Regions from separate parts of the Halopseudomonas salegens genome, predicted to be linked through region 1. Evidence: predicted binding sites of a transcription regulator. Region 1 holds the regulator's gene; each other region holds the start of a gene.
The links. Region 1 encodes sigma-54, which starts transcription at its own class of promoters, with help from an activator protein. Its sites were predicted from a motif close to ANTGGCATNNANNTTGCTNT; they were not measured.
Positions count from the first base shown of each region.

Region 2: the regulator sigma-54 is predicted to act here: its motif matches at 4,174-4,193, upstream of BLU07_RS08475 (TorF family putative porin).
Region 3: the regulator sigma-54 is predicted to act here: its motif matches at 2,732-2,751, upstream of BLU07_RS07235 (circularly permuted type 2 ATP-grasp protein).

Region 1 covers NZ_LT629787.1:589,143-596,961, reverse strand. The annotation lists gene BLU07_RS02640 (KpsF/GutQ family sugar-phosphate isomerase) at 1-119, shown strand, start outside; gene BLU07_RS02635 (KdsC family phosphatase) at 116-643, shown strand; gene lptC (LPS export ABC transporter periplasmic protein LptC) at 646-1,221, shown strand; gene lptA (lipopolysaccharide transport periplasmic protein LptA) at 1,208-1,720, shown strand; gene lptB (LPS export ABC transporter ATP-binding protein) at 1,723-2,448, shown strand; gene BLU07_RS02615 (RNA polymerase factor sigma-54) at 2,580-4,094, shown strand; gene hpf (ribosome hibernation-promoting factor, HPF/YfiA family) at 4,168-4,476, shown strand; gene ptsN (PTS IIA-like nitrogen regulatory protein PtsN) at 4,495-4,953, shown strand; gene rapZ (RNase adapter RapZ) at 4,959-5,813, shown strand; gene BLU07_RS02595 (HPr family phosphocarrier protein) at 5,820-6,092, shown strand; gene BLU07_RS02590 (DUF4124 domain-containing protein) at 6,122-6,595, opposite strand; gene pmbA (metalloprotease PmbA) at 6,641-7,819, opposite strand, start outside.
Region 2 covers NZ_LT629787.1:1,879,324-1,887,142, reverse strand. The annotation lists gene BLU07_RS08495 (efflux RND transporter permease subunit) at 1-469, shown strand, start outside; gene BLU07_RS08490 (hypothetical protein) at 727-2,076, shown strand; gene BLU07_RS08485 (NAD(P)-dependent oxidoreductase) at 2,149-3,021, shown strand; gene BLU07_RS08480 (YkgJ family cysteine cluster protein) at 3,021-3,278, shown strand; gene BLU07_RS08475 (TorF family putative porin) at 3,381-4,115, opposite strand; gene BLU07_RS08470 (GNAT family N-acetyltransferase) at 4,290-4,694, opposite strand; gene BLU07_RS08465 (universal stress protein) at 4,795-5,223, shown strand; gene BLU07_RS08460 (methyl-accepting chemotaxis protein) at 5,268-6,824, opposite strand; gene acnA (aconitate hydratase AcnA) at 6,998-7,819, shown strand, end outside.
Region 3 covers NZ_LT629787.1:1,616,905-1,624,723, reverse strand. The annotation lists gene BLU07_RS07245 (zinc-binding metallopeptidase family protein) at 1-227, opposite strand, end outside; gene BLU07_RS07240 (alpha-E domain-containing protein) at 224-1,186, opposite strand; gene BLU07_RS07235 (circularly permuted type 2 ATP-grasp protein) at 1,201-2,655, opposite strand; gene BLU07_RS07230 (transglutaminase family protein) at 2,949-6,278, shown strand; gene BLU07_RS07225 (circularly permuted type 2 ATP-grasp protein) at 6,333-7,819, shown strand, end outside.

The DNA.
Region 1 (7,819 bases):
CAGAAGCGCTGAAAATCATGGATGACGGTAAAATCAGCGGGCTCTTTGTGGTCGACCCTGACGGCAAACCGGTAGGAGCACTGAACATGCATGATCTGCTGCGCGCGGGGGTGGTATGAACCAGGCCCAGTTACAACAACGCGCCGCCGCCATCCGCCTGGCTGTCTTTGATGTTGATGGCGTACTGACTGATGGCCGCTTGTACTTCATGCCTGACGGCACAGAATTCAAATCGTTCAACACCCTTGACGGGCACGGCATCAAAATGCTGATCAACAGCGGCGTCGAAGTTGCCATTATCAGTGGTCGCCAGTCACCGCTGGTTGAGCGCCGCGCCGCCAATCTGGGTATTCGTCATCTGATTCAGGGCCGCGAAGACAAACTCAATGCCCTCGACGAGCTGCGCCAGAGTGTTCGCGTCGAGCTGGAAGAAATTGCTTTCCTCGGCGATGACCTGCCGGACCTCCCGGTAATGCGCCGGGTAGGTCTGGGCCTGGCGGTAGCCAATGCTGACGCCTTTGTTCGTCAGCATGCCCATGGCGTAACCGCCGCCAGTGGTGGTGCCGGCGCCGCCCGCGAGTTCTGCGAATTCATCATGCGCGCCCAGGGCACGCTGAATGCGGCACAGGCTGCATACCTGTGACCATGCGCCTGCCCCGCTACCTCGTCACCGGCGTCATCGGCATATTGATTCTTGCCCTGGCACTGGCCGTCGGCTACTGGAATATCCGCCCGGCCAGCTTTGTGCCCACCCTGGTCATCAGCGACTCCGGGCAACCCGATTTCATCATCGGCCCGGCCTGGACACTGGTGCGCGACGATGATGGTCAGCCCAGCTACCGCTTGCAGAGCCTGCGTACCACCCATGAACTGACGACTGGCCAGAGTCGCCTGAGCCAGCCAGAGCTGACGTTGTACCGGCCAGAGCCAGAACCCCCCTGGCAATTGCAGGCGGCCAGTGCTCTGATCAGTGCCGAAGGTGACCAGGTCGAACTGACCGACAACGTTGTGATCGAGCAGACCCTCCCCAACGGCCAGCAACGCCGCCTGCTGACCGATGCACTAACGCTGCACCCGGCGCGCGATTATGCGGAAACCGCTGAGGACGTTAGAATTGAGTATGCTGAGAGCGCAACTACCGCCCGCGGCATGCAGGTTTTTCTCAATGACAGCCGTGTAGAGCTGCTGTCCACGGTAAGAGGCCGACATGAGGTCGATTAATACTCTGTTACTGGCTACCTGTTTGCTAGCCAGCCCGATTGTGCTGGCAGTTGACAGCCAGCAGCCAATCAATATCCAGGCAGACAGTGCCACGCTCGATGATGCCCGCAATAGTGCTGTATATCGTGGTGACGTTATCGTGACCCAAGGCAGTATGCGTCTCACCGGCAGCCAGGTGACGCTGTCCATGGACAGCAATGGCGAGGTCAGCAAGCTGGTTTCGACCGGTAGCCCAGCAACCTGGCGACAGGACCCGCCAGACGGGCGCGGTGAGATCAACGCCCGCGCGCAAACCATTGAATATCATGCCGACGCCCAGCGCGTGGTGTTGATAGAACGCAGCCATCTGGATCAGGCAGGGGATACGTTCAGCGGCGACCTGATCACCTACGATATCAACCGCCGCGTGGTAGATGCCGGTCAACGGGACGGCGCCAACGGCAGTGATCAACGCATCGAGATCACCATCCAGCCACGCAATCGCGATGGTGAAAACTGATCATGGCCACCCTCGAAGCCCAGCACCTGGCCAAAGCCTACAAAGGGCGACAAGTCGTCCGTGATGCATCCATTGGCATCAGCAGCGGAGACGTGGTCGGCCTGCTTGGCCCCAACGGCGCCGGCAAGACCACCTGTTTCTACATGGTTGTCGGCCTGGTCAAAGCCGATCAAGGCAAGATCACTATTGATGGTCGGGATATTACCGCACTGCCGATGCATGGGCGGGCACGGGCGGGTATCGGCTATTTGCCACAAGAAGCCTCGATCTTCCGCAAGCTGACCGTCGCGGAGAATATCATGGCGATTCTGGAGACCCGCAAGGATCTCAACCGCGAGGGTCGCAAAGGCAAACTGGAATCACTGCTGCGCGAATTTCACATACATCATCTGGCCAACACATTGGGCATGAGCCTGTCCGGTGGTGAGCGCCGGCGGGCAGAAATTGCACGCGCGCTGGCTACCGAGCCACGCTTCATCCTGCTGGATGAACCCTTTGCCGGTGTCGATCCGATTTCAGTCAACGACATCAAACAAATCATTGAGCATCTCAAGGACAAGGGTATCGGTGTGCTGATAACCGATCACAACGTACGCGAAACGCTTGATATCTGTGACAAGGCCTACATCCTCAACGATGGGGTCATCATTGCCGAGGGCTCAGCCGACGATGTGCTCGCCAGTCAGGTAGTGCGTGATGTATACCTTGGCCACAGCTTCCGCCTGTGACCAGCGCATCCGCCCTGTTCCGCTTCATTCCAGCAACCTGCAAGCCGGCGCAGCTATGTAAAAGCGCCTTGATTTCAGGCATGCTATGACACAGGTAGAAACATTTTGCAGCCAAGGTTGAACACCCACCGATGAAAGCCTCACTCGTCCTCAAGATGGGGCAGCAGCTGACCATGACGCCGCAGCTGCAGCAAGCCATCCGACTGCTACAGCTATCCAGCCTGGACTTGCAACAGGAGGTCCAGGAAGCGCTGGAAGTCAATCCGATGCTGGAAATGGCCGACGACGGCGACGACGACTATACCGCTGCCGGTAAAAATGAGCAGAGTGAAGGCGGCGATCATGACAATGGTGAAGAGGCTCCGGCCGTTACCTTGCCCGATCCGGTTGAGTTTGAATCACGGCAACCGAATGCTGACGCACCGGAAGGCAAGTTTGACGAAATCCCTACCGACCTGCCGGTAGATACCCAATGGGAAGATGTCTACCAGACCTCGGCCAGCTCATTGCCGAACCAGGATGATGAGGAGTGGGATTACACCTCGCGTACCGGCACCGGTGAAACCCTGCAAAGCCACCTGGAGTGGCAGCTCAACCTGATCCCCCTGTCGGATACCGACCGCCTGATTGCCGAGTCGCTGATTGATGCGATCAGTGCTGACGGATATCTGGAAGAAAGTCTGGAAGACATTCTGGAGTCCTTCGACCCCATGCTGGACATCGAAGCCGATGAAGTGGAAATGGTCCTGCACCGGATCCAGCAATTCGAGCCCGTCGGTGTTGGCGCACGCAGTCTGAGCGAATGCCTGAGTCTGCAATTGCGCCAGTTGCCAGCCGACACTCCCCTGCTGGAGCAGGCCCTGCGCCTGGTCAAGGATCACCTGGAGCTGCTGGGTAGCCGTGATTTCACGACCCTGATGCGCCGCACGCGGATGAAGGAAGAGCAGCTACGTGACGTCATCAACCTGATCCAGACGCTGAATCCCCGCCCCGGCAGCGAAATTGCCTCAGGCGAAGCAGAATACGTGATCCCGGATGTCATCGTGCGCCGGGAAAAAGACCGCTGGGTGGTTGAGTTGAATCAGGAGGCAGTACCCAAGGTACGCGTCAACGGCCAATACGCTGCCATGGTTCGCCGTGCCGACAGCAGTAGCGACAACACTTACCTGCGCAACCACTTGCAGGAAGCGCGCTGGTTCATCAAGAGCCTGCAGAGCCGAAATGAAACCCTGATGAAAGTGGCCAGCCAGATCGTCGAGCATCAGCGAGACTTCCTCGAGCAGGGTGAAGAAGCGATGAAGCCGCTGGTACTGCACGATATTGCCGAAGCCGTGGGCATGCACGAGTCAACCATTTCCCGTGTAACCACGCAGAAATTCATGCATACGCCCCGTGGCATCTTCGAATTGAAGTACTTTTTCTCCAGCCATGTCAGCACCAGTGAAGGGGGTGAATTCTCGTCTACCGCCATTCGTGCCCTGATCAAGAAACTGGTGGCGACAGAAAACCCAAAGAAACCATTGAGTGACAGCAAGATCGCTGGTTTACTGGAAGAACAGGGAATTCATGTGGCCAGGCGCACCATCGCCAAATACCGCGAGTCGCTCAATATCGCCCCATCGAGTGAACGCAAGCGGCTGGTTTAAGCCAGCCCCGATTTGCAGTGCAGCACCGGGCAATGCGTTGCCCACAGCAAAAACGCCAATCAGGAGGCACTCTATGCAACTAAATATCAGCGGTCACCAGCTTGATGTTACTGACGCCCTGCGCGACTACATTACCGAAAAAATGGCCCGCCTGGAGCGCCATTTCGACAAGATCACCAACGTGCAAGTTACCCTGGAAGTGGAAAAGCTGCGTCAGAAGGCGGAAGCCAAACTGCACATTGCCGGTGGCGAAGTTGTTGCCAACGCTGACCATGAAGACATGTACGCTGCTATTGACCTCTTGACCGACAAGCTCGATCGCCAACTGATCAAGCACAAGGAAAAGACCATTGACCGCCAACAAGGCGCCCATGCGCGCTAAGGCCTGAACGCATACCCCATGCAAATATCACAAATCCTCAGCCCTGATCGTACCTTTGCCGGTGTTCAGGGCGTTTCCAAAAAACGCGTGCTGGAGCTGACCGGGAAACTGGTTGCCCAGCACACCAGCCTTGATGCTGACGCCATTTACGAAAGCCTGATTGCCCGGGAAAAACTCGGCTCTACCGGCTTTGGACATGGTATCGCCATCCCCCACTGTCGCCTGTCCGGCTGCAGTAAAGCGGTTGGCGCACTGCTGCAACTGGATGGCAAAATCGACTTCGATGCCCTTGATGGTGAACCGGTTGACCTGATATTTGTTTTGCTGGTCCCGGAGGAAGCCACCGAAGAGCACCTGCAGATTCTCAAGATGCTGGCCGAACGGCTGGACCAACCCACTCTGCGGGCCGCCCTGCGCAAAGCCGCGAATGCCGAAGACCTCTATCAGGTCATGGTTGACGCCGGCAGCGGAGACTAGGCGACATGCGTCTGGTGGTCGTCAGTGGTCGTTCCGGTTCGGGCAAGAGCACTGCGCTGCACCTGCTGGAAGACAACGGCTTTTACTGTATCGACAACCTGCCCGCTGGCCTGCTGCCGGAACTGGCGAATCAGGCCAAGAATCACCATACACAGCTGCCCAAGGTAGCCGTCAGCATTGATGCTCGCAATCTGCCCAGTGATCTGGCGCGATTTCCCGAGCTACTGCGGCAGGTGCGTGCCTCAGGTATTCAATGCGACGTGCTGTTTCTTGCCGCCACAGACGAAGTATTGATCAAGCGATTCTCCGAAACCCGGCGCAAGCACCCGTTAACCGATGAAAATCTGTCACTGCCTGAAGCCATCGCTCAGGAGCTGGAACTGCTGGCACCCATCATCGACCTGGCCAGCCTGAAAGTAGACACCAGCCACCTGACGCTTTATCAGCTCCGTGACGAGCTTAAACAACGCTTGCTGACCAATCAGGGCCAGGGCGTTTCCATTCAGGTGCAATCCTTTGGCTTCAAGCGTGGCGTACCGGTCGATGCGGACCTGGTATTCGATGTTCGTTGCCTGCCCAATCCTTATTGGAAACCGGAACTACGTCCATTTTCCGGGCGTGACGAGGAAATCCGTACCTATCTGGATGCGCTGCCTGAGGTCGAGGATATGTACCAGGACATCTACCAGTTCCTGCGCAAGTGGCTACCCCGCTACGCCGCCGGTGAACGCAGCTATATGACTGTCGCCATCGGCTGCACGGGCGGCCACCACCGTTCGGTCTATATTGCCGAACGTCTGGTCAGGGAACTCGCTTCACACACCAAAAACCTGCTGCTTCGCCATCGCGACCTACATTGAAACCCCATGCCGACCCGTACTCTTACCATTATCAACAAACTCGGCCTGCACGCCCGCGCTGCAGCCAAATTCGTTGCCGTCGCGCAACAACATGACTGCCAGGTGCAGGTCGGAAAATGTGCCAACAGCCTGGTCGACGGCAAAAGCATCATGCAGGTCATGATGCTCGCCGCCAGTAAAGGCACCGAGGTGTGCATCTGCTGTGAAGGCGAACACGCCGAACAGGCGCTGGATGATCTGCAAGCATTGATCAACGATTATTTTGGCGAGGGTGAGTAAGGGTTCACCCTTGCCAGCCCGATATACAGTCAGTTCCATGAGACAAGGCAACCATCCTTGTCTATGTAGAGGTAAATGCCCGGGTACACCCACTGGTCATCGCCTCGAGAACTCCTGTTGATGGCAAGCGGCTGACCCAACGCCCGTTTGACCTCGGCGGTCGTCATGCCAACGACAACCTCCTTTTTGACCATGGCTGTCCGGATTTCCTGAGCTGACAGGTCAATGTCACATGTTCTTTGCTCGCCAACCACGGTCACCCGTGCTCGGGGCTCAGTATCAGGCTTCGATTGAACCTGTGGCGTCCCCCAGGGTATCAGTTCACCATCACCGCTGGGGGGAGGGTTGTGGACAGTGACTTCGGTACCCGCCGAGCCGTCCGGACAGGCAATTTGACTGAATACCTTTTCGCCGTTTGGCCCGGTGCACTGGTACACAGGCTGAGCCTGCACTTGTGCAACCACAATCAAGGTCAGGGTGACGCCCAGTGTAGCGTTTTTCATGTCAGGCCTCCTGCCTGTCGTTGCTTCCGTGCAAAACCGCGTTTGTCAGGCTCCACCAACGGTCATGCCATCGACCAGCCAGCTGCCGGTCAGGTAATTGCCACGGCGTTCGGTGTCACTACCCACACAACGCAATTGCGTGAACATGTCGCGCATGTTGCCGGCCACGGTAATCTCTTTGACCGGATAGGCGATCTCGCCATTCTCTACCCAGAAACCACCGGCCCCGCGCGAATAATCGCCGGTGACCATATTTACGCCCTGCCCCATCATCTCGGTCACCAGCAGCCCCGTGCCCATCTCTTTCAGCAAGCTATCGAGATTGCCAGCATTGGTCGTGATATGCAGGTTATGCACCCCGCCCGCATTGGCGGTGCTGGGTAGGCCAAGTTTGCGCCCGGAATAACTGCTGAGCATCCAGCTTTGCAGCACACCCTGATCGACAAATGACTTGGCCCGGGTTGCCAGCCCCTCACCATCAAAGGCCGCACTGCCAAGGGCCTGAGGTAGATGCGGACGCTCATCAATGGTGACCCAGTCCGGAAATATCGGCTGGCCCATGGCATCCAGCAGGAAGGTGGATTCACGGTAGACCGAGCCACCAGCAATCGCACCCATCAACTGACCCAGCAAACCCGCAGCCTGGTCGGCAGCGAACAGCACCGGCACCTTGGCGGTTTTCACGCTACGCGCACCCAGGCGCGCCAGGGTACGTTCTGCAGCCCGCTCGCCAAGGGCCTCGGCACTGCTCAAGCGGTCGGCACGACGATCAATGCTGTACCAATAATCACGCTGCATACCCTGCTCGTCGGCAGCAATCAATACTGCCGAAGCGCTGTGGCGGGTACCAATCGCGCTGCCGATAAAGCCATGACTGTTGCCATAAACCCGGCAACCCTGCTGAGTGCTGACATTGGCGCTGTCACTGGTCAGGCGTGCATCTTTAGCCAGCGCGGCGGCTTCACAGGCCAGCGCGCGCTCAATAGCCTTTTCTGCATTCAGTTCCCAGGGGTGATACAGATCCAGATCCGGCAGCTCACTGGACCTGGCCATCAGCGCCGCATCCGCCAGCCCGGCATAGGGGTCTTCTGAGGCATGACGGGCAATCGCCAAGGCAGCCGACACCGTGGTACGAATTGCTTCATCCGAGGTATCCGAGGTGCTCGCCGACCCCTTGCGCTGACCAACATACAGACTGATGGCAAACCCCTGATCGCGATTGAA
Region 2 (7,819 bases), 1.3 Mb from region 1:
CATGTTTGGCGTGCCCATGGCCATTGGCGGTGCGCTGATCGGACTGTGGCTGACGGGGAATTCGCTCAACCTGTACAGCCAGATCGGGCTGGTCATGCTGATCGGGCTGGCCGCCAAGAATGGCATTCTGATTGTCGAGTTCGCCAATCAGTTGCGTGATGACGGGAAACCCTTTGATGAGGCCCTGGTCGAAGCCAGTACGCTGCGTCTGCGGCCGATCCTGATGACCGGGGTGACGACAGTAGCGGGTGCTTTGCCACTGGTATTTGCATTTGGCCCCGGCGCTGAGACGCGCTCGGTGATCGGTATCGTCGTCATGTCGGGTGTGAGTGTATCCATGGTGCTGACCCTGTTCGTGATTCCGGTGCTCTACAGCCTGATGGCCCGTGGTACGGGTTCACCGTCGGCAACGCGGCTGCGTCTGCTGCGGGAAGAGCGTGGCGAGGGCTCTGAACAGGGCTATTCATAGTTGTGATAATGCAAGTATGGTGTGATTGAGAGCAGCGCGTGATGGTCGTCAACCAGTGCAGACTGCTGCGGCCCTTGTCGGCAGTGGTCTGCGTTGAAGCAGTGGTTCTGGAGATGTGTTGTCAAGCCGTCGGCATCAGGGTCTGGCGTAATCCCGATGGCCGTATGCACGGACGGTGAACAAACGGCATAATGATTCGCAATTCCGATCCGGTTCGGAAAACAAAAAAACAAATTCAAAAAGTCACGGAGTGTGCCATGTCTAAACCCGAGCTTCCCGGCTGGCGCTGGGGCCCTTTTACCTTCCGCTTGCCGTTTTACCACACACGATTCTATTGGCAGGAAGCACTGCAGGGTTTGTTTGTGGCCGCAGCGACCGGTCTTGCCCTGGTTCCCTTGATGATGGAGTTCTTCGGCCTGACCTTTGAGCAGGCTGTGGCCATGTCGATGATTCACTCCATTCTCATCGGCTCAGCGGTCATTTTCTTCGGGGAACCCTATGCGCCGGGGTGGGTCACGCCGGCATTGCCGTTGGTACTTGCCTTCGTGCTGGGCGGCTATGATGACCCGGCGTCCCGCTTTCAGGCCATGACGGCACTGTCTCTCAATTTTGCCGTGCTGCTGGTTGTTCTCGGGGTCAGTGGCCTGGGCAAAAAGTTTGTGCTCTGGCTGCCTGATACGCTGAAAGCCGGCATCATTCTTGGTGCCGCCATCGCAGCGTTGAAACGGGTATTCATTGATGATGCCGAGCGCTTCCTGTTTCAGCAGCCGATCGCCATTACCCTCGCGTGTGCCGTTTGCCTGATCTTTGCTTTCTCCCTGCCGATGCAGAAACTGAAGGAAAGATACAAGGTTTTTGCCATTATCGGCGCACTGGGTCTGTTGCCTGGTTTTATCATCGCCGGCGTGGTTGGCCCCATGGTAGGTGAGGTCAGCTACGATATTCAGTGGGGTATCCTGATTCCCCCGGTCGGTGAGGCCTGGAACCTGATGTCGCCTTTCGTTATCGGCTGGCCGAGTCTGGACATGTTTCTGCAGGGCATGCCGTTGGCAATCATTACCTACGTCATCCTGTTCGGCGACATGGTAACCGGTAATGAAGTGATCCGGGATGGCCTGACCAAGCGCCAGGATGAGCATATCGATATCAACCCGACGCGTACGCACTTGTCGGTGGGCATCCGGAATGCACTGATGGGGATTTTTGCCCCCTTCTTCCCGACCCAGGGCGCCATGTGGACGGGGGTTCAAGTGATTATCGTGCAGCGTTGGAAGCAGGGTGTTGAAGGCATGAACAGCCTGCACAGTGGTCTGGCTTCCTATTACATGATGGGCGTGCCGATCCTGTTCTTCCTGCTGCCATTGCTGACCGGGCTGCAACCCTTGCTGGGTGTGGCATTGTCGCTGACTCTGGTATTGACCGGCTTTGCCTGTGCCTATGTGGCCATGTCGATTCCGCAGAACAATACCTCACGCGGCACCGTTGTACTGATTGGCGCAGCTCTGGCCTTCTTCGAGCCCTGGATCGGTCTGACCTTCGGTGTGTTGGCGACTATTCTGTTGGTCGGCTGGGATCGCAACCCGGACCCGATTCCGCACGAAGACTGACAGTTTTGCTATCATGCTCAACATCATCAGCCACGCCTCAGGGCGTGGCTGTTTTGTTTGCGGAGGTGAATGATGGCGAAGGTGGCATTTCTCGGTCTTGGCGTAATGGGCTTCCCGATGGCAGGGCATCTGGCTCAAGCCGGGCATGAGGTAACCGTGTATAACCGCAGCGGCGGTAAAGCCGAGCAGTGGTTGGCGCAATTCCCCGGCCGCAGTTGCCCGACACCGGCGACAGCTGCGGCCGGGCAAGAGCTGGTTTTTGTCTGTGTCGGCAACGATGCTGATGTGCGCGCAGTGATCAGTGGCCCCGACGGAGTGCTTGCCGGCATTCCTGCGGACACCATTATTGTCGATCACACCACGGCCTCGGCTGATGTTGCGCGTGAACTGGCTGAACGGGCAGCAGAGCAGGGCGTCGGCTTTCTGGACGCACCGGTCTCCGGTGGACAGGCCGGAGCCGAGAACGGCCAGCTGACCATTATGCTCGGTGGCTCGGAGGCGACTTATCGTCAGGTTGAGCCGGTGCTGTCTGCCTATGCCCGTATGCAACAGCTTATGGGGCCGGTTGGCAGTGGCCAGCTGACCAAAATGGTCAATCAGATCTGCATTGCTGGCCTGGTACAGGGATTGTCGGAAGCCTTGCATTTTGCGCAGCAGGCCGGTCTGGATGGCGAGTCTGCAATGGCGGTGATCAGCCAGGGTGCAGCACAGTCCTGGCAGCTGGATAACCGCCATAAAAGCATGTTGGCCGGTGAATTTGATTTTGGCTTTGCTGTTGACTGGATGCGCAAGGATCTGGCCATAGTATTGAATGAGGCGCGGCGCAATGGCAGTCAATTGCCGGTGACGGCACTGGTTGACCAGTTCTATGCCGATGTGCAGGCCGCAGGCGGCGGTCGTTGGGATACGTCAAGCCTGATTACCCGTCTGCAATCCCGCAACTGATGCAATGCCGAAGCGGCTGTGCCGCCTGTTGTATCGCTCCCTCGATTTCCAGCCCGCTGCCGGGCTTGCCTTTGGGCAAGCCGGCCGGCGTTGCCTGTCCGCATCTGGATGCTGAATGGCGCTGCCAGCTGTTTGGTTCGCCACTGCGGCCGAGGGTGTGCGCCGAGTTTCAGGCCGAGCCGGCCATCTGTGGCAGCCATCGTGATCAGGCGCTGCAAATCATTACCCTGCTTGAGCAGAGCAGTACACCGGAATAAAAAAAACCCGGCACGCGTGGATGCCGGGTTGAAACTGAAGCAGCACGTTGAAGCTGCCTGCCTGTTGCAGCCCGGAGGGTCACAACAGGCAGGTATTGCCGATCAGAAGCTCTTGGATACAGACAGTGTGAAGTTCGAGCTGCAGTAGCTGCTCTTGCCGTACCAGGCGTCACAGGTTGAGCTCTTGATGTTGGTATCGGAATACATCAATGCAGTATCCAGACCCAGGATTTCCTTGCTCACGGTAATCGCCCAGTCAGTGTAGTTTTCGCTCGTGTCGGTGGGGGCATTCAGTTCATCCTTGGTGTCAGCGTAGCCGACGTGGAAGCCGAGGCCGAAACCAGCTGGCAGGTCAAAGCCGTAGCCAGCGCTGTAGTACAGGGCGCTGGAGGGGTCGTAGGCATATTTGACTGCCAGGTCGACACCATAGACGCCGAAGCCCAGAATCCACTCATCGACGTTGTCGAGGTTGCCGCCCGCGCCAGGGTAGGTGTACGTGTTCCAGCTCAGGTCATAGCTGATGTTGTCGGTAATATCGGCACCGTAACCCACGTAGTAGTCAATCTCTACGCTAGAGCCGCCAAAAGCATCAGCGTCAATGTTGGACGCCCAGGCACCAACATACAGGCCGCTTTCGTGACCAATATCCAGGCTACCCTGTACGGCACCAACGCCGGCAGTTTGCGACTGACCGCGCCAGATGTAATCAGTGGCCAGCGTAGCTGTCATGCTCACGTCCAGTTCACCGACAGCTGTGTCGAATGCTTCGGCTTGTGCCAGGCTGGCAGCACTCAGTGTGCTGGCGGTGGCGATGGCAATGGCAAGTTTCTTCATCATTTGGTGTATCCCCGTTGTGTAAAAATTCAATCGTGTTGAATTGGTTGGCGATATGATCTGAGCAGAAACTGTGCCAATTTTGATTTTTTCAATTAAAACAATGCCTTGACTAATTATTGCAGCATTATGTCAGACGGGTTGCAGTCTTGTGGTGCACCATGATGGCGCTTTGGGTCATAAGCTGGTGCACTGCAACGCCAGCAGGCGCTTGTGCCGTTGGTAGCGCTGCAGGCGTTGCTGCAACGGGTGCGGTAGATTCCGGATCGGCACAAAGCCGTGGCGCTGGTAGAAGGACCCTAGTTCCGGTGCGCAGAACAGCCAGACAGGGCCTTTGCAGTTGCTCAGGCTGGCGCCCAGCAACTGTCGGGCCAGTCCCTGTTGCCGGCGCTCCACGGCAGTGCACAGGCTGGTCAGCCAGAAACCTTCGGCAATCGGCTCCAGGCACAGGGCACAGCAAATCTCAGGATCACGCAGCACCCAGACCTGGTGCTGTCCTCGGGCGCGCATGCGGCTGCCCTGGGCCCGGTAAAAACGGTTGACCAGGGGTAATTGCAGCGCCGGCAGTATTTCTATGCGCATGTTTGACCTGCGTCAGCCGCAGAACGGGCAGTTTTGGCACACTGGATTCTGGTTATAATCAAGCAGGTCATGCGGTTTCATGAAATGAAAAGGACAATTTATGCAAAATGTACTGGTACCCTTTGACGGATCATCCAGCGCCAAGCGGGCGATTCAATATCTGGTCGACTTTTCCGCCGAGTATCCGGCCATCAAGGTACATGTGATCAACGTGCAGAGCGAGCCCAAGCTGTATGGCAACTATGTGTCCGCTAGCATGCTGGAGCAATTGCATGACGGGGCATTGCAGCACGGTCAGGACATCAATACCGACGCTGCAGCCATGCTTGAGGCCGCAAACATCAATTTCGAGACCCATGCCGTGATTGGCGAAGTCATCGGTGAAGTGGTCAAAGCGGTCAAGCAGTTGGGCTGCAATACGGTGGTCATGGGTACCCGCGGCATGAGCAATCTGGGCAACCTGGTCATGGGCTCGGTTGCCACACGCATTGTGCATGAAGTGCCGGTGCCGGTTCTGCTGATCAAGTAATCCCAGCCGGGGCCGGCTGGCAATACGGCCCCGACGTCACAGTTTCAGCGGTTGAAGCGCTCAACCAGCTCGGCCTGATGTCCGGCGGTATCCGCCAGTTCGATACTCAGGTCTGCACTGCGTTGTGCCTTGCCTGCGGTCGACTCCGAGAGATCGGCTATCGTGGTGATATTGCGGTTGATCTCCTCGGCCACCGCGCTTTGTTCTTCGGCAGCACTGGCAATCTGGTTGGTCATGTCGTTTATTTGCTCGATGGCCTGACTGATCCCATCCAGGGCTTCATCTGCGGCCACCACACGCTCCAGCCCCTTGTCCGCCTGAGCATGACCTTGTTGCATGGCGTTGACGGCCTTTTCTGCCGCCTGCTGCAGGTTGGCAATCAGGCCGTGGATCTGTTCGGTCGAGTCGGCGGTCCGGCTGGCCAGTGCGCGCACCTCGTCGGCAACCACGGCAAAGCCCCGGCCTTGCTCACCGGCACGTGCGGCTTCGATGGCAGCATTGAGAGCCAGCAGGTTGGTCTGCTCGGCAATCCCCTTGATCACATCCACCACGGTCCCGATTTCCCTGGCGTCAGTGGCCAGCTGGCTGGATACCTCGGCAGCGGCATTCACCGCGCTGGCCAATTGTTCGATGGCCTGGCGAGTGGCCTGGGCCACTTCTTTGCCCTGACTGGCCAATGCGCTGGCATGGCGGGTTGACTCGGCAGTACGCTGCACATTGCCGGACACTTCCTGGGTGGCGGCAGCCATTTCATTGACTGCGGTGGCTACCTGTTCGGTTTCCTGGCGTTGCTGGTTCAGGCCGTGCGAGCTATCCAGCGCTAACTGACTGGCTTCGGTAGCCTGGCTGCGCAACTGCCCGGCGCTGTCGAGCAAACGGGTCAGGCTGGTTTGCAAACGCGCCTGCTGGCTCAGCAGCGCCATTTCCAGCTGCCCGAGGGAGCCTCGGTAAGGGGTGTACATTTGCGCCAGCAGGGGATCACTGATGGTTTGTGTGGCCTGACCAATAATGCGCTGTAAACGTGCTTCCTGCCAGGCACGCACACTCAGGGCGGCCGGCACGCTGACAATCAGACTGGTGGCAATACCCCAAGGGCCCAAGGCGCTGCCGAGTGCCGCAGTAGCCCCACCGACGGCGAGCATGGGCGTTACATCAGCCAGCCAGCCCCGCCAGTTGGCCTGTACGGCTTTACCGCCACGATTCAGGCGTCGGTAGAGATGCTCTGCGCGCTGGACCTGTTGTTGCGTCGGCTTGACGCGAACGGATTCGTAGCCGGTCACCTTGCCGTTTTCCAGTACCGGGGTCACATAGGCGTTGACCCAGTAATGGTCGCCGTTCTTGCAACGATTCTTGACGATACCCATCCAGCTGCGACCCGCCTGGAGATCCGTCCACATATGCTCGAAAACGGCCGGTGGCACGTCCGGATGGCGGACCAGATTGTGCGGAGCACCGATCAACTCATCCGCAGTGAAACCACTGATCGCAATAAAAGCCTCATTGGCGTAGCGAATGAGGCCCTTGAGGTCGGTCGTGGAAATCAATCGCTGATCCTGGGTAAAGCTTTGTTCCCGCTGGGTGACGGGCTGATTATTGCGCATGGAGTCGTCCTGATACGGCGAGGCGAATGGTTTTATTGGTCTATGCTGTTGTTATCGTCAACACGTCAGAGTTCTTTACCTGTGTTGTTGCTTGGGCGCCAGACCCTGTAGTCTGGGGAGTATATCAATTCTGCCGCTGGCTTGCTGCCAGCGCATTGCCAAGAGGTCTCAGCATGACAGTCAAGAATAGCCTGGACAGCCTGCAAACCCTCGCCGTCGGGGACACCAGTTACCATTATCATTCATTGCCGAAAGCGGCGGAAAAATTGGGCGATATCAGTCGTTTGCCGATGTCTCTCAAAGTCTTGCTGGAAAATTTGCTGCGTAATGAGGACGGCAAAACCGTGACCCTGGCTGATTGCCAGGCGGTGGTTGACTGGCTCAAGGATCAACGCTCGACGCGGGAGATCCAGTACCGTCCGGCACGGGTACTGATGCAGGACTTCACTGGCGTACCTGCAGTCGTCGATCTCGCCGCCATGCGGGATGCCGTGGCCAAGGCGGGTGGAGACCCGCAGCAGATCAATCCATTGTCACCGGTTGATCTGGTGATTGACCACTCGGTAATGGTCGATCACTTCGCCGATGCCAGCGCCTTCAAGGATAATGTGGCGATAGAAATGGAACGCAATGGCGAACGTTACGCCTTTCTGCGCTGGGGGCAGCAGGCGTTTGACAACTTCCGGGTGGTACCGCCGGGCACCGGTATCTGTCACCAGGTCAATCTCGAGTATCTGGCCGAAAGTGTCTGGGCTGAAGAGCGGGACGGCGAGCAATGGGCCTATCCGGATACCCTGGTCGGCACGGATTCGCACACCACCATGGTCAATGGTCTGGGGGTGCTTGGCTGGGGGGTTGGCGGCATCGAGGCGGAAGCAGCCATGCTTGGCCAACCGGTATCCATGCTGATTCCCGAAGTCGTAGGTTTCAAACTGACCGGCAAGATGAAAGAGGGAATGACGGCTACCGACCTGGTGCTGACGGTAACCCAGATG
Region 3 (7,819 bases), 1.0 Mb from region 1:
TTCTCGGTCGGGCGGATCAGCCAGTGTTGGTCATCACTTTGCGCGGTCAGGTTGAGTAACAACCCCAGCTGGGGGTGATAGCCCAGTTCGCTGCCGCAAGCGAGGCAGCGAGTGTTATGAAAAAAGATGGCCTGGCCACAGCCGCAGCGCTGAACATGGCCATTGGGGTGGTAGCGGAACAGTTGGCCGGGTTCCTGATTGCGCAGCAGCTGGGTGAAGTAGCTCATGCGGATTGAGCCTGGGTGCTAAGCTCCCCGCGCTCGAACCAGCTGCGACTGACGGCGTCGTGCACGGCGGTAAAGTCGAGCTGGATTTCGTCGACAAAGGCATGCAGCAGATCGGGCTCACCAGCCAGCTTGACTATGTCGGCACCGGCAATGCGCTGACGGCATGCTTCGACTGCTTTCAACGCTTCGGCATGGTTGCCCAGGTTTTTCAGGGCAAAGGAGAAGCGTTCCAGACTGCATGCCACGGCCCGCGGATAGCGCATGTCCTGCAACAGAAAGCGCAGTACATCCGGGCCACGAATACGCAGTCGCACATGTTGGCGATACATCTGATAACCGCTGAGTGATTTCAGCACGCTCATCCATTGCAGGTTTTCAAAGGGTTTCAGGTCTTCGGCGCTGCGCGGCAGCAGATTGGCCGAGCGCACATCGATTATGCGAGTGATCATGTCCGCGCGCTCCAGCTGGCGGCCCAGCATCAGGAAGGTACGTGACTGAGTGTAGCTCAGGGTGCCTTCGATGATGCCGTTGACGGTCTGGCAGCTGCGGATCACGCGACTGAGAAAGGCATCCCGCCGACGCGGAGTGATGCCGCTTTCAACCTGCTCCTTGACGCTGAGATACAGCTGGTTCACTTCTTCCCAGATTTCCCGTGGAATGACGTCGCGGGTGGTGCGCAGGTTTTCCCGCGCAGAAGCCAACGAGCTGAGGATGGACCCGCTGTAGCGGGTATCACCGCACATGAAAGCCAGCACACTGGCTTCATCGCGGCTTTCATAATGCTCGTCAAAGAGCTCGTCATTGCCGGTGATTGCAATGATTTCTTCCCAGCCCAATTTGGTTGAGCGGGGCAGGTCGAGTAACAGGTTGCTGGTCACGCCGAGCAGGCGGGCGGTGTCTTCCGCCCGTTCCAGGTAGCGAGCCAGCCAGTAGATGTTTTCAGCGACACGAGAAAGCATGTTGGGTCCCCTGCTCAAAGCTCGGAAATATCGACAATCCAGGTGTCTTTGCTGCCACCACCCTGGGAAGAATTCACGACCAGCGAGCCCTTGTTCAGGGCGACCCGGGTCAGACCGCCAGTGGTCACCCAGGTGGATTCACCGGAGAGAATGAAAGGGCGCAAGTCGACGTGGCGAGGTTCCATGGTGTTGTCACACAAGGTAGGGGAGGTGGACAGGCTCAGGGTTGGCTGCGCCATATAGTTGCGCGGGTCGGCCTTGATCAGCTCGGCAAATTTTGCCCGTTCCTGTTTGGTGGAATGCGGCCCGATCAGCATGCCGTAGCCCCCGGATTCGTTGGCGGGTTTGACCACCAGCTTGTCCAGGTTGTCGAGTACGTAGTTGCGGTCATCTTCAAACATGCACAGGTAGCTGGGTACATTCGGCAGCAACGGTTCTTCACCCAGATAGTATTTGATGATCTCGGGTACAAAGGCATAAACCACCTTGTCATCGGCGACACCGGCACCGGGTGCGTTGGCCAGCGCGACATTGCCGCCGCGCCAGGCACGCATCAGCCCTTTGACGCCGAGCATGGATTCAGGCTCGAAGACTTCCGGGTCCAGGAACATGTCATCCACCCGGCGATAGATCACATCGACCCGCTGCAGGCCATCGACCAGGCGCATGTAGACACAGTCATCATCGCCGACCACCAGGTCGGATCCTTCCACCAGCTGTACGCCCATCTGCTGCGCCAGGTAGGAATGTTCGTAATAGGCCGAATTGTAGATGCCGGGGGTCAGAATCACGATCACAGGATCGTCCCCGGGGCGGGGCGAGAGTGATGCGAGGGTGTCATAGAGCTGCGAAGTATAGTCATCGACCGGTTGAATCCAGCCGGAGGCAAAGAGATCCGGCAGGACCCGCTTGGTGACGTTGCGGTTTTCCAGCATGTAGGACACGCCGGAGGGCACCCGCAAATTGTCTTCCAGCACATACAGCGTACCGTCGTTGTCGCGTACCAGATCAGAGCCACAGATATGTGCCCATACATTGTGCGCCGTGTTCACCCCGACACACTGCGGGCGAAAGTTGACCGACTGGGCAAGAATTTCAGCCGGGAATACCTTGTCCTTGATGATCTTCTGGTCGTGATAGAGGTCGTCGATGAACAGATTCAGCGCCTGTACCCGCTGCTTCAGACCGGCATCGGTCTTTTCCCATTCGGCGAGCGGGATGATGCGCGGCACGATGTCGAAGGGCCAGGCACGATCGATCATGCTGCCTTCGGTATACACGGTGAAGGTAATCCCCATCAGTTGAATGGCTACCTCGGCGGCAGTCTTGTGCGCATTCAGTTCGCGCGGGTCAAGGCTGGCCAGGTATTCGCACAACATGCGCGCTTCCGGGCGCGGTTGGCCGGGCGCAGCGATGAGTTCGTCGAAAAAGCGCTTGGGGTCATAGTCCTTCCAGTTCACTTTGCTCATGCAGGCTCTCAACTACCTTGGGTGTCTTTATCGGCAGCGCGGCCGATTTTGCTGGTCAGCGCGCGTCGATTGAGATGAAGCAATTGCCGTACCATTAATCCTTAGCCAAGGAATGCGCTTGTGTCTAGCTGTCTTGAGTATGTCACCTTGTCGACACAGTCAAACAATTATTCTTTACTCGCTAATGACGCCGTCAAACTCTGTGGCGTGCTATGTTGAGCGTTGTGGCCCGGCTTGGCACACGCATTGCTGTAACCACCGACTGATCGGTTACTTTTCAGGGATTTCGCATCATGACCATTCGTGTAGCACTCAGGCATCGCACGCATTACCGTTTTGATCGGCCAGTTTCGGTGTCGCCGCACCTGGTGCGTTTGCGCCCGGCGCCACATTGCCGTACCCCGGTCGAGGCTTACAGTCTCAACGTCAGTGGTGGCGAGTATTTCATCAACTGGCAGCAGGATCCCTTCGGCAATCATGTCGCGCGCCTGGTGTTTCCGGAGAAGCTCGACCACTTGCATATCGATGTGGAATTGATTGCCCCCATGACGGTGGTCAATCCCTTCGATTTCTTTGTCGAGGAGTACGCTGAGCAATTTCCTTTCAGCTACCCCGAGGCATTGAAGAAAGAACTCCACCCCTATCTGGAAGTCACTGAATCCGGGCCATTGCTGACAAAATGGCTGAAACAGGTCAAGCGTGAGCCGCAAGCCATTGCCACCTTTCTGGTCGAATTGAATCAACGTCTGGAAAACGATATCAAGTACCTGATCCGGATGGAGCCGGGGGTACAGAGCGCCGAAGAAACCCTTGGTCTGGCCCAGGGCAGCTGCCGCGACTCCGCCTGGTTGCTGGTGCAAATCTTCCGTCATCTGGGCCTTGCAGCCCGTTTTGTGTCGGGCTATCTGGTTCAGTTGACCGCAGATGTCAAAGCTCTGGATGGCCCGTCGGGCACCGAGGTGGATTTTACCGACCTGCATGCCTGGACCGAGGTCTTCATACCCGGTGCGGGCTGGATCGGGCTGGACCCCACTTCCGGTCTGTTCGCCGGGGAAGGGCACCTGCCGCTGGCTGCCACTCCCGAACCGAGCAGCGCTGCGCCCATTACCGGTGCGACCGAACCCTGCGAGGTCGAGTTCGATGTGCACATGTCGGTCGAACGGGTACATGAAGATCCGCGCGTCACCTTGCCTTACAGCCGTGACCAGTGGCAGCAGATTGATCAGCTGGGCGACAAGATTGATGCCCAGCTGGAGGCGCTGGATGTTCGTCTGACCATGGGTGGCGAGCCCACTTTTGTGGCCATTGACGACATGGATGCACCGGAATGGAACATTGATGCGCAGGGCCCCACCAAGCGCAAGCTGTCGGAACAGCTATTGCAGCGTTTGCGGCCACATTATGCGCCGGGATCACTGATTCACTATCAACAGGGCAAGTGGTACCCGGGCGAGCCCTTGCCGCGCTGGGCACTGGCCTGCTACTGGCGCCATGACGGCGAGCCGGTCTGGCATGACGATCAATGGCTGGCCGATATCGAGCGTGATTACGGCTTCAAGGAAGCCGAGGCCCGGCGCTTTGCCGCCGAACTGGTCAAGCGTCTCGGGTTGTCTGATCGCTACCTGATTCCCTGCTACGAAGATGGTTATTACTACCTCTGGCAAGAGCGCAACGAGCCGGTGGATGTTGACCTCAAGGGCGAAGACCTGGGGGATGATGCCAACCGCAATCGTCTGGCCCGGCTGCTTGAGCGTGGGCTCGACCGGGAAGTGGGTCTGGTACTGCCGTTGGCACGCAATGATGACGAAGATGGCTGGCAGACCGGTGAATGGCCCTTGCGTCGTGATCACCTGTATCTGGTGCCCGGCGATTCACCCATGGGCCTGCGCCTGCCGCTTTCGGCCTTGCCGCTGAAACGCCGGGAAGAGCCGCAGCCACGCTCCCTGTTCGATACCCCGCCGGCACTGCCCGATGTACACGGTGAAGTTGCCAGCCGTTACAGCCTGACTCCTGCGCCCGGCCTGAGCGGTCGAGGCTTGCATGTCCTGGCGAAAGGGCAGGAGTGGCAAGAGCAGAAGCCGGATATAACGCCGCCCGAGGTGATTGCCACCGCCCTTTGTGTCGAGCCCCGGGATGGCAAGCTCTTCGTGTTCTTGCCGCCGACCGGCAAACTGGAAGAATTTCTCGAGCTGATTGCGGCAGTGGAGCAAAGCGCCGCTGCGCTGACAATGCCGGTGTGTGTGGAAGGCTATCCGCCGCCGAGTGATCCGCGCCTGGAGAAATTCATGATTACCCCGGACCCGGGCGTCATTGAAGTCAATGTCATGCCGGCCCGAACCTGGCGCGACCTGGAACGCAATACCCGGATTCTCTACGAAGAAGCGCGGCAAACCCGCCTGGGGACTGAAAAATTCATGCTCGATGGCCGACACACCGGCACCGGCGGCGGCAATCACGTCACCCTGGGTGGGCCGACGCCAGCTGATTCACCCTTCTTGCGTCGCCCGGACCTGCTCGCCAGTTTGCTGACCTATTGGCAGCATCACCCAAGCCTGTCCTACGTATTTTCCGGTTTGTTTGTGGGCCCGACCAGTCAGGCGCCGCGGGTTGATGAAGCGCGCAACGAGGCGCTGTATGAACTGGAAATAGCCCTGGCGCAGATGCCCACTGGCGATGTACCCCAGCCCTGGCTGGTGGATCGTCTGTTGCGGCATTTGCTCACCGATATTACCGGCAATACCCACCGCGCCGAATTCTGTATCGACAAGCTGTATTCCCCGGATACCGCCACCGGGCGCCTGGGGCTGCTGGAGTTGCGTGGCTTCGAGATGCCGCCACACGCGGAAATGAGCCTGATGCAGCAATTGCTCATCCGCGCACTGGTAGCCCGCTTCTGGGCCAAGCCCTATCGCCAGCCACTGACTCGCTGGGGCACCGCGCTGCATGATCGCTGGATGCTGCCGCACTTTCTCTGGCGTGATCTGGTCGAGGTGGTCGAGGATCTGCGCAGCCATGGCTTTGGCTTTTCCGCGGAATGGTTCCGCCCGCATCTGGAATTCCGCTTCCCGCAGCTGGGTGAAGTGCAGTACGAGGGCGTGACCATCAACCTGCAACAGGCGATTGAACCCTGGCATGTGTTGGGTGAAGAGAGCAGTGGGGGTGGCACCGCGCGCTATGTCGACTCCTCGGTTGAGCGCCTGCAGGTAAAGGTGCAGGATTTCAATCCGTCGCGGCATATCCTGACCTGCAACGGCTTTAAAGTGCCGTTGCAGGCCACCGGAGTACCGGGAGAGGCCGTTGCCGGGGTGCGTTACCGTGCCTGGCAGCCCTCATCGGCCCTGCATCCGATGATTCCGGTGCAGGCTCCGCTGGTGTTTGATCTGGTTGACCGCTGGAATGAGCGTTCCCTGGGTGGCTGCACCTACCATGTCGTGCATCCGGCCGGGCGCAACTTCGAGCACTTTCCGATCAATGCCAATGAGGCCGAGTCCCGACGCATGGCGCGTTTCTGGGCCTACGGCCATACCCAGGGGCCGATGCAGCGCATTGCCCAGGCAGCGGGGCAGGAATACCCGCATACACTGGATTTACGTCGCGCCGGGGTGCCACCAACTGGTTTATAATGCTCTTTTGTCATCATTTGGCGAGCACCTCGCGGGTGCTTGCAGGTAACCGCTATGCAGCCCAGCAGTGTCGCTCCAACGGCCATTCAGTCCTTGCTTGACGGCTTGCCCGCCGCCACGCAATTCAGCGAGGTGCAGGACAGTCGCGGGCAATTGCGTGCCCATTGGCAAAAGTTGCTCGACGAGTTTGCCCAGTTGGGTCCGGAAACCCTGGCCCTGCGCTCGGAAGAAGCCCAGAACCTGCTGCATGAAAATGGCGTTACCTTCAATCCCTATGAAGATCACCCGGGGCAGCTGCGATCCTGGCAGCTGGATTGCCTGCCGTTTGTCATCAGTACCCAGGAATGGGAAAGTCTCGAGGCGGGCCTGACCCAGCGCAGCCGTTTGCTTGAACACCTGGTCGATGACCTGTACGGCGAACGCCGGGTCATTCGTGAGGGCCTGCTACCGCCGGAACTGGTGTATACCCACCCGGGCTTCCTGTTTTCTGCCGCCGACGATCCGCCACAGCAGGAGCGACCGTTACTGATCCGGCATGGTGTTGATCTGACTCGCGATGCCAATGGGCAGTGGCAGATTCTCGGTGACTGGACCCAATCGCCGGCGGGTGCCGGCTATGCACTGGAAAACCGCATTACCCTGGCCCGGGCCCTGCCGGGTGTTTACCGGGATGCGCCGATCAAGCGCCTGGCTGGCTTCCTGCAGGCCGAACACCGCTGCCTGGCCAGCCTGGCCAATGGGCAGAAAGAAAACCCCAGTATTGTTCTGTTGTCACCGGGGCCGGGCAGCCCGGGCTACTTCGAGCATGCCTGGTTGGCCAACTACATGAATTTCTCGCTGGTTGAAGGCGCGGATCTGGTCGTGCGTGGCGGTCAGGTACAGATGCGAACCCTGGGTGGTCTGACTCAGGTTGACGTGATCGTGCGCATGATCAATGACCCCTGGTGCGACCCTCTGGAACTGCGCCCGGATTCACTGCTGGGGGTGCCGGGGCTGTTGCAGGCAGTGCGCAACGGTGAAGTACGGATCGCCAACGCATTGGGTACCGGTGTACTGGAACATCCAGCCTTGGCAGCTTTTCTGCCTGCACTGTGTCAGCGTCTGCTGGGTGAAACCCTGTTGTTGCCTTGCCGTGAAACGCGCTGGTGCGGTGATGCGCTGGCCCGCAGTGAAGTCCTCCTCGATCTGGACGCCTGGCTGCTGCGTGATGTGACTCAGCCCGGTGTGACCTTGCATCCATCGCAGCTGGACTCGCAGGCAGTGCAGTGCCTGCGGCTGGATCTGGAGCGGCGAGGGCACCTGTTCACGGCTCAACGCCCCGTGGAAACGGCAGTCACCGCCGGATTCAACCCACATACCCGGCGCCTGGAAGAGCAACATACGACCCTGCGCTGCTTTACCCTGGTTGAACCGGGCGACATCGGCAAGCCGGTGGGTCAGCGCAACTATCGGGTCATGCCCGGCGGGCTGGCCTGGGTTGGCGAGCCGGGTTCACCACTGATGCAAAGCCGCACGGTCAAGGATGTCTGGGTGTTGGCACC